DNA from 2 places in the Hominenteromicrobium sp. genome. Region 1 is predicted to be linked to the other one. Evidence: predicted binding sites of a transcription regulator. Region 1 holds the regulator's gene; the other holds the start of a gene.
What was found. Region 1 encodes LexA, which represses DNA repair genes until DNA is damaged. Its sites were predicted from a motif close to CNAACANNTGTTNG; they were not measured.
Positions count from the first base shown of each region.

Region 2: a site for LexA is predicted at 1,875-1,888, ahead of uvrB (excinuclease ABC subunit UvrB). Genes of this name have one in related genera too.

Region 1 is NZ_JBKWAE010000005.1:101,915-106,129, forward strand. Features, by position in the region: gene ACLTX1_RS05570 (adenylylsulfate kinase) at 1-234, shown strand, start outside; gene ACLTX1_RS05575 (glycosidase) at 245-1,948, shown strand; gene lexA (transcriptional repressor LexA) at 2,075-2,659, opposite strand; gene ACLTX1_RS05585 (peptidoglycan DD-metalloendopeptidase family protein) at 3,158-3,937, shown strand; gene ACLTX1_RS05590 (MarR family winged helix-turn-helix transcriptional regulator) at 4,113-4,215, shown strand, end outside.
Region 2 is NZ_JBKWAE010000001.1:258,874-263,088, forward strand. Features, by position in the region: gene ACLTX1_RS01300 (alpha-L-fucosidase) at 1-125, shown strand, start outside; gene ACLTX1_RS01305 (alpha/beta hydrolase) at 146-1,045, shown strand; gene ACLTX1_RS01310 (JAB domain-containing protein) at 1,108-1,824, shown strand; gene uvrB (excinuclease ABC subunit UvrB) at 1,949-3,922, shown strand; gene ACLTX1_RS01320 (GNAT family N-acetyltransferase) at 3,934-4,215, shown strand, end outside.

The DNA of each region.
Region 1 (4,215 bases):
TTTGACGGTGTGGATATTCCGATCCTGCTGAACAGTACACCGGCTGAAACGAGAGAATACCGTCTGCTTCGTGCTCGAGATGCAAATACAGATACGCCGTTTATTGCTATGGTTTTGGAGATAGAGCAGGGTATGTTAGAAAACCGAGCACAAGCTGCAAAAATTATCTTGTCAAAATCCGGCGACTTTTTAACTTACGAACAGTTTAAGCGGCAAATGGACGCCGGCCGATAGGAGATATTGTATGTGTGACGGTGATTTCTGCCTTGGCCCGATGCTGAATGCTTATCCTGACAGCTTGGGCGGCACATTAAAGGAATGTATATCGTTTTTGGAACAGCCGGAAATGAAGGACGTATTTTCTTCGTTCTATATTCTTCCAAGCCTGTTCAACACCGATCTGGATCGCGGATTTTCTGTTATAGACTATCGACTCAATGACTTGCTGGCAGAACAAACGGATCTCGATGCGCTGCGCTCAATGGGAATTGACTTGAAGTTGGATTTTGTACTAAATCATGCTTCGGTGCTTTCCGAGCAATTTCAGGATATACTGAAAAACGGGGAACAATCCCTCTATCGTGACTTCTTTATAGATTGGAACAGATTTTGGGCAGGTCATGGAACGATGACCGAGGAGGGATATATCCGGCCGGACCCCGAACTGCTGCAAAATATGTTTTTCCGTAAACCCGGCTTGCCGATTTTAATGGTGAAGTTTCCTGACGACAGCAATGTTCCGTATTGGAATACTTTCTATCAGGAAGTTGTCTATTCCCATGTAGATGCGCAGGACTTTATGGCAATCACACACGGAAAATATGCTCCGGCAGTTCGGTTGGCTTCTTTGGTCAATGCGGCTGTCGAGCAGGGCAAATGGCCCGAGCAGACGGAACTTGGTCAATTGGAGGTGTATCGCGGTGCGGTGGTTGACTTCATGGAAAGAAATCGTCGATATTTGGGTCAGATGGATCTGAATATCCGTTCACCGCTCGTTTGGGAATTCTACAAAAATACGCTGCAAACACTTGCCGGTTACGGCGCAAAAATCGTTCGTCTGGACGCCTTTGCCTATGCACCGAAAGAGCCGGGTGCACGGAATTTCTTGAATGATCCGGGAACATGGGAGTTGCTCGGCAAGGTGACAGATTTGGCAAAACCGCTGGGTATCACGCTTTTGCCGGAGATACATGCCAGCTATGCGGAGGGAACATACCGCACGATTGCAGAAAAAGGGTATATGGTGTATGACTTTTTCCTACCCGGATTATTGCTGGATGCACTTGAACGAAGGTCCGGAGAAGTTCTTGTACAGTGGATACGGGAAATCTGTGACCGCAAAATGCTGACTGTTAATATGTTGGGCTGTCATGATGGTATTCCGTTGTTGGATTTAAAAGGGTTGCTTTCGGAAGAAAGAATCCAAAGCCTCATTGATACAGTGGTGTCCCGTGGTGGATATGTGAAAGATCTGCACGGCGCAAAAAACGTATACTATCAAGTAAATGCCACGTATTACAGCGCGCTGGGAGAAGATGACAAAAAAATGCTTCTGGCACGGGCAATACAGCTTTTCATGCCGGGCAAACCGCAGGTTTGGTATCTGGATCTGTTTGCCGGTCGTAATGATCATGCTGCCGTTCAAAGGGCGGGTGCCGGTGGGCATAAAGAAATCAACCGCACGAACCTGACATGCTCTGATATAGCTGCCGGAATGAAAAAGCCGATTGTGCAAAAACAAATCGAGCTTTTGCGGATGAGAAACCGGTTTCCTGTTTTTTCTGCAAATGCAAAAATCGTGGCTGAAGTGAACGGAACAAAAATGGATATTCGTTGGCAATCCGGCTCCGAAGAAGCGGTTCTCCAAACAGATTTCGGCGATTATTCCTTCTCTGTCTCCATTCGAGATACGTCTTCCGATACAGAATATTTCAAGTACGATTCGTAATGTGTATGGCGATTTAGCCGGAATTGAAAATAAGATGCACTGAGAGGTACGATTTTATCAAAAAAGTCTTGGCGACTGTTTGCAGCTCCTGCTGTGTCGCCAAGACTTTCTTTATGCTTTTAAAGCTTAATAATACCGAATGACCGCGATAACCTTGCCGAGAATGGTGATTTCATCGGAGATGATGGGCTCGAAATCCGGGTTTTCGGGCTGGAGACGGAACGTGCCCTTCTCCTTATAGAAGCGCTTCACGGTGGCTTCATCGCCGATCATGCCGACCACGATCTCGCCGTTTTCCGCCACGGGCGTTTTCTCTGCGATGACATAGTCGCCGTCCAGAATGCCGGCGTTGATCATGCTCAGGCCGTCCACGTGCAGCGCGAAAAGCTCCTTGCCGCTTTTGTCCGGGTAGGGAATATAGCCCTCAATGTCTTCCACGGCCAGAATGGGCAGACCGGCCGTCACCTTGCCGAGAATCGGCACCTGCTTTGCGGCAGATGCGCCCACAATGTGAATGGAGCGATTCAGGCCCGCATCGCGTGTGATATAGCCAAGCGCCTCCAAAGATTTCAAGTGGGAATGCACCGTAGAGGTGGAGCGCAAACCGGTCGCCGCGCAGATCTCACGCACAGAGGGCGGCACGGCACGTTCCGCCATGGTGGAGCAAAGATAGTCATATACAAGCTGCTGGCTTTTCGTTAAACTCGCCATATGCGATTCCTCCGTTTTAATACAATATCAGTCCCGTAGAAATGGGCAGTTCTTTAATTAAAACCATTGTATCATATATTTTCGAAAAATGCAAACGATTGTTTGCTTTTTCTGCGGATTTTCTCGAAAAAAGCGTTCATAAATGCGTTCCAAAATCTTTAACGTTTATTCATGGCTATTTAACAACTCTTTTTGAAACCGCGGTATAATATAAGCGTATTCAGAAGAAAAGGAACCGCACCTTTCTTGGATACATGTTCTACCCTCCTCAATATACCCCTCAAGCTAAAAGGAAGAAGGACCGAGCCGCATCGGTCCTTCTTCCTTTTGTATAATGGTATTTTCAGCGCGGAGAAGTGCCGATTTTGCACAGCATTGAAACTGAAAGTTTCCGTCTGCCGAAAATCCGCGGACTGAAGTATAGTTGCATATTTTTCTCAAACCCGCCCATACTACGGGTAAAGAAACCCAATGACGCTAAAAACAGGAGAGAAAAATATGGCTATGCACTTTAAAAAGCAGGAAAAAACCGAAGCGGAGCGCAAAAAGAGTACGGAGCGGCGCGGGTTTTACCTTGCGCTTGCCGTGTGTCTGACGGCCATCGGCATTGCGGCGTGGAGCACATACGATACCGTTTCCGGGTTCTTGGAGCCCACAGGGAGCGAGAGCAGTGCGTCTTCCGCCGCGTCCACACCGCGCCCCACGCCTGAAACATCCGTCCCCGTAGACGATGACCCGGAGAGCGCCGTTTCTGCGGGCCACGCGCAGGGCACTGTGCCGGAGGTCTCCGCAAGCACAGAAGCGGAGCCGCAGGAAGTGAACGCTCCTGCAGAAGAAACGCCCGTCGAAGAGACCGCTGCCGAGCCGACGTATACGGTCAGCGAAACGCTTACCCGACCGGTGCCGGGGGAGGTCATGACGGAGTTTTCCGATACGCCGGTATACTCCGAAACGATGCGCGACTACCGCGTACACGCGGGCACGGATTACACCGCGGCGCACGGCGAAACCGTGCACGCCTGCGCAAACGGAATTGTAAAAGAGACGCATACGGACATGCTGCGCGGGAATATGATTGTGATAGAGCACGGCGATTACGAAGTGCGCTATTGCGGACTCGGTGAAACGTTCCTCGTGCATGAGGGCGACGTCGTCACGGCCGGGCAGGACATCGGCAGCGTGACCGCCGCGCCGTTTGAGTCCGCGCTCGATTCCCACCTGCATATCGAAGTCACCAGAAACGACGAGCCAGTAGACCCGGAATCTGTTTTCGGTTAAAATTGAGCCAAACTGCCCCCGGCATCGTTTTAGGGGCGCGCAGCCTCGGTGTAAAAATGCACCGGGGCTGCTTTTTGCTGCTCAAAAATATTTTGCTGTTTACAATTTGTTACTTGATTTTTCTGGTTTCTCGTTCTATAATATAGTTCAAAATAGAACGAAAGTAAGTGAGTATATGATCTTTTGGGAGCGGCAAAAATCTCTTACGGCGTTTTACGAAGCGTGCACAAAGCCGGTGCGTGATGCATACGACCTGACGCAGATGCAATTCAATATTT
Region 2 (4,215 bases), on a different contig from region 1:
CCGAGATAAAGCCCCTTAAAAACTGGATTGTTGAAAACTACCCGGACGTCGTGTTCGTGCAGGTTTCCAACACTGTAAAACTGCCCGATGACATCGATACCGTCATCGCTGTCCACACAAAGTAAACCAAAAGGAGTGCGTGTTTATGGGTAAAAAAGCACTATTCGCTGCAGCATTGGCTGCAGGTGCGGCCGCGGTTGTCTCCAACGCCGTTTTAAACGATACCCTGCGCCGCCGTCCGCCGAACAAAGACCCTCTGCCGGACGATGAAGAAACCCGTGCGGCAACAGTATGGTTCAAGAAATATGCCAAGCGCGTCACGTACCGCAACCCCGAAAATATGCGCCTCACTGCATGGTTCATTCCGCACAAAGGCCACCGCTATGCCATCATCTGCCACGGCTACGGCGGCCGCGCAGAGTGCATGCGCCACCGCGGCAAGTCGTTTTATGACCTCGGATTTAACATTTTAATGCCGAACGCCCGCGCCCACGGCGACAGCGCCGGCGACTGGATTGGCATGGGCTGGCCGGAGCGTAAGGATATCATCGGCTGGATCTACGAGATTATTCGCCGCGACAAAGACGCGCAGATCCTTCTCTACGGCGAATCCATGGGCGCTGCCACCGTCATGATGACGGCGGGCGAGCAGCTGCCGCCGCAGGTGAAGCTCGCCATTGAAGACTGTGGCTACACCTCTGTGTGGGATCAGGCCAAAGCCGCTGTCAAAGATCTGTACGCCGGCGCAATGGGTGTGTTTATCCCGGCGGTGTCACTTGCGTCCAAAGTGAAGTTCGGGTATAGCTTTCGCGAAGCGAGTGCGCTTAATCAGATTCGTCGCTGTAAAATTCCCGTGCTGTTCATTCACGGCGAGGCTGATGCCCTCGTGCCGTGCGCCATGGTGTATCGCCTTTACGCAGCCGCAAACTGCGACAAGCAGTTGCTTACCGTGCCGGGTGCAGGCCACTGCCTTTCCGCCTCCGTCGCGCCAAAGCTCTATTGGAGCGCTGTGCGCAGCTTTATCGAACGTTATATCGACCGCTGAAAACCGGGCGGCACCCATAGGCGGTGCTGCCCTTTTTCAAGCATTTGAAAGGAATGAAAACCATGGCCGCAAGACGAAAAAGGGAAGAGGAAGCGGAGTTTTTAAAGCTGAATACCACGTCTAACCCTACGGAGCTCGATATTTTGACGTTTGCGCTGCACCTTTTGGACCCGAGCTGCCCCGCACAAACAACAGCGGCCGCACTTTTGGAGCGACACGGAAAACTCAGCGATGTGTTTGATACCCCCGCGCAGATTTTGGCGGAGTGCCCCGGCGTCGGCCCGCGCCTTGCAAGTGCGCTCGCCGCTTACCCGGACTTGTTCCGTGCCTATATGGAGTCGAAAAATCAGGCGCGCACCCGTATTGTCGATACCAAAACCGCCTTTGCCGCCGTGCAGAACAAATTTTTCGGCAGAAAAACGGAGATCGTCGTGCTGCTCATTTTGGACAGCAAGGGGTATTTAAAGTACATGGGCATTGTCAACGAGGGCTCCGTGCACGGCGTGCCTATTTATATCCGTCAAATCGCCCGGCTGTGCCTTTTGTACGACGCCGACGCCGTTTACCTCGCGCACAACCACCCAAGCGGCAACTGCACGCCCTCACGGCAGGACATCCAAACAACCAAGGAGATCGAGCTCGCACTCTCCGGCATAGACGTCATCCTCTCCGACCACTTCATTTTCACGGACGAGGACTACCTCTCCATGCGCGCGACCGGCGTCCTCCAAAAGCTTCGCCACGACATCGCCACCCTAAAACGGCAGATCATCACGTAAAAGCCGAACATCACAGGACATCGGCGGACATAAACGGCGGGACGCATTGACAAACGGGTGTTCGTGTGTTATACTAAGTCACAGTGAAACGTATGTTCTAAAAGTTCAGTGAGGGAGCAAAGCCATGCAGGAGCGGGATAAATTTGTACTGAAGTCAAAATATCAGCCGACGGGCGACCAGCCGAAGGCGATCAAAGAGCTTGTGGAGTCCATCCGCGCGGGGCATAAGGAGCAGACGCTGCTCGGCGTTACGGGCAGCGGCAAAACGTTTACCATGGCGAACGTCATTGCGGAATTGAATCGTCCCACGCTTGTTTTGGCACACAACAAAACGCTTGCCGCACAGCTTTGCAGTGAGTTCCGCGAGTTTTTCCCGGATAACGCCGTGGAATACTTCGTTTCCTACTACGACTACTATCAGCCGGAAGCGTACATTGCGCAGACGGATACCTATATTGAAAAAGACAGTGCCATCAACGAGGAGATCGATAAGCTGCGCCACAGCGCCACCAGTGCGCTTTCTGAGCGGCGGGACGTCATTATCGTCGCGTCCGTTTCGTGCATTTACAGCTTAGGCGACCCAATCGATTACCGCACGATGGTCATTTCACTGCGCCCCGGCATGGAAAAAAGCCGCGATGCGCTTTTGCAGAAGCTCGTCGAGATCCAGTACGAGCGCAACGACATCAACTTTACGCGCAATAAGTTCCGCGTGCGCGGCGATGTAGTGGAAATTTTTCCGGCGGAATCGAGCGAAAAGGCGATCCGCGTCGAATTTTTCGGCGATGAGATCGAACGCATCAGCGAGGTTGTGCCGCTTACGGGCGAGATTGTCAGCGATTTAAAGCATGTCGCCATCTACCCGGCGTCGCATTACATCGTCCCGCGCGAAAAAATGGCGGTCGCGCTCAAGGAAATCGAGGCCGAAATGGAAGAACGCGTCAAGTTCTTTAAGTCCGAAGATAAACTCATCGAAGCGCAGCGCATCGAGCAGCGTACACGCTATGATATTGAAATGCTCAGCGAGATCGGCATGTGCAAGGGCATCGAAAACTATTCGCGCGTGCTTTCGGGCCGTAAGCCCGGCAGCCAGCCGTGCACACTGCTCGATTATTTCCCGGACGATTTTCTGCTGTTCGTCGATGAATCGCACGTGACGCTGCCGCAGGTGCGCTCCATGTACGCCGGAGACCGCGCGCGCAAGCAGAGCCTTGTGGATTACGGCTTCCGTTTGCCCTCAGCGTATGACAACCGCCCGTTGAATTTTGACGAGTTCTATGCGCACGTCAATCAAGCGGTGTTCGTCAGCGCCACGCCGGGCGACTTGGAGTTGGAAAAATCCGCAGCGGTCGTGGAGCAGGTTATTCGCCCGACTGGACTTTTAGACCCGCGCATCACGGTAAAGCCGACCGACGGGCAGATTGACGATCTTATTTCGGAGATCAACGTGCGTACCGCGCGCGGCGAGCGTATTCTCGTGACAACGCTCACGAAAAAAATGGCGGAAGACCTCACGGGCTTCCTTGAAAATTACAGCATCCGCGTGCGCTACATGCACCACGACATCGATACGGTGGAGCGCATGGAAATCATCCGTGACCTGCGTCTCGGCGAGTTTGACGTGCTTGTCGGCATCAACCTGTTGAGAGAGGGCCTTGATATCCCGGAGGTGTCGCTCGTCGCAATTCTGGACGCAGATAAAGAGGGCTTCCTGCGCAGCGGACGCAGCCTCATCCAGACCATTGGCCGTGCTGCGAGAAATGCACATGGCGAGGTCATTATGTATGCCGATTTTGTCACGCCGTCGATGGAATACGCGATACGTGAGACGGAGCGCCGCCGCGCCATTCAGGAAAAATACAACGAAGAACACGGCATCGTGCCGCAGACCATCGTGAAAAAGGTCTCCGAGATTTTGGAGATTTCCACAAAGGCGGAAGAAGCGGGCAGTAAATCGAAGAAAAAGAAGAAGTATACGGCCGCCGAAAAGCGCGTGATGATCGACAAGCTCACAAAGGAGATGAAGGCGGCAGCAAAGCTGCTTGAGTTTGAGCATGCAGCCTACCTGCGTGACCGCATCAAGGAGCTGGAAAAATAGGAGTTTTCGACATGATTAACAAGGCAAAATGCTTTACAGAGGTAATGCGTCAATTGGCGCTGGAATACAATGCAAAGCCAGAAGACTTTACAGCAAATCGAGTGACGGTCACAACGCCGGCGAAGCCTGATGGCGTGCGGCTCTATTCGCATGAGCTGCCGTTCTTCCAAATGGCATCAACCGGCAGTGGCGTGGTTATCACGGCAAACGAGGTTTTGCATCCGTTTTTAAAGGAGTTTACGGGCGATACCGAGCGCTTCAAGCACCCGTATTGGTTGTTCGAGCTTCCGCAT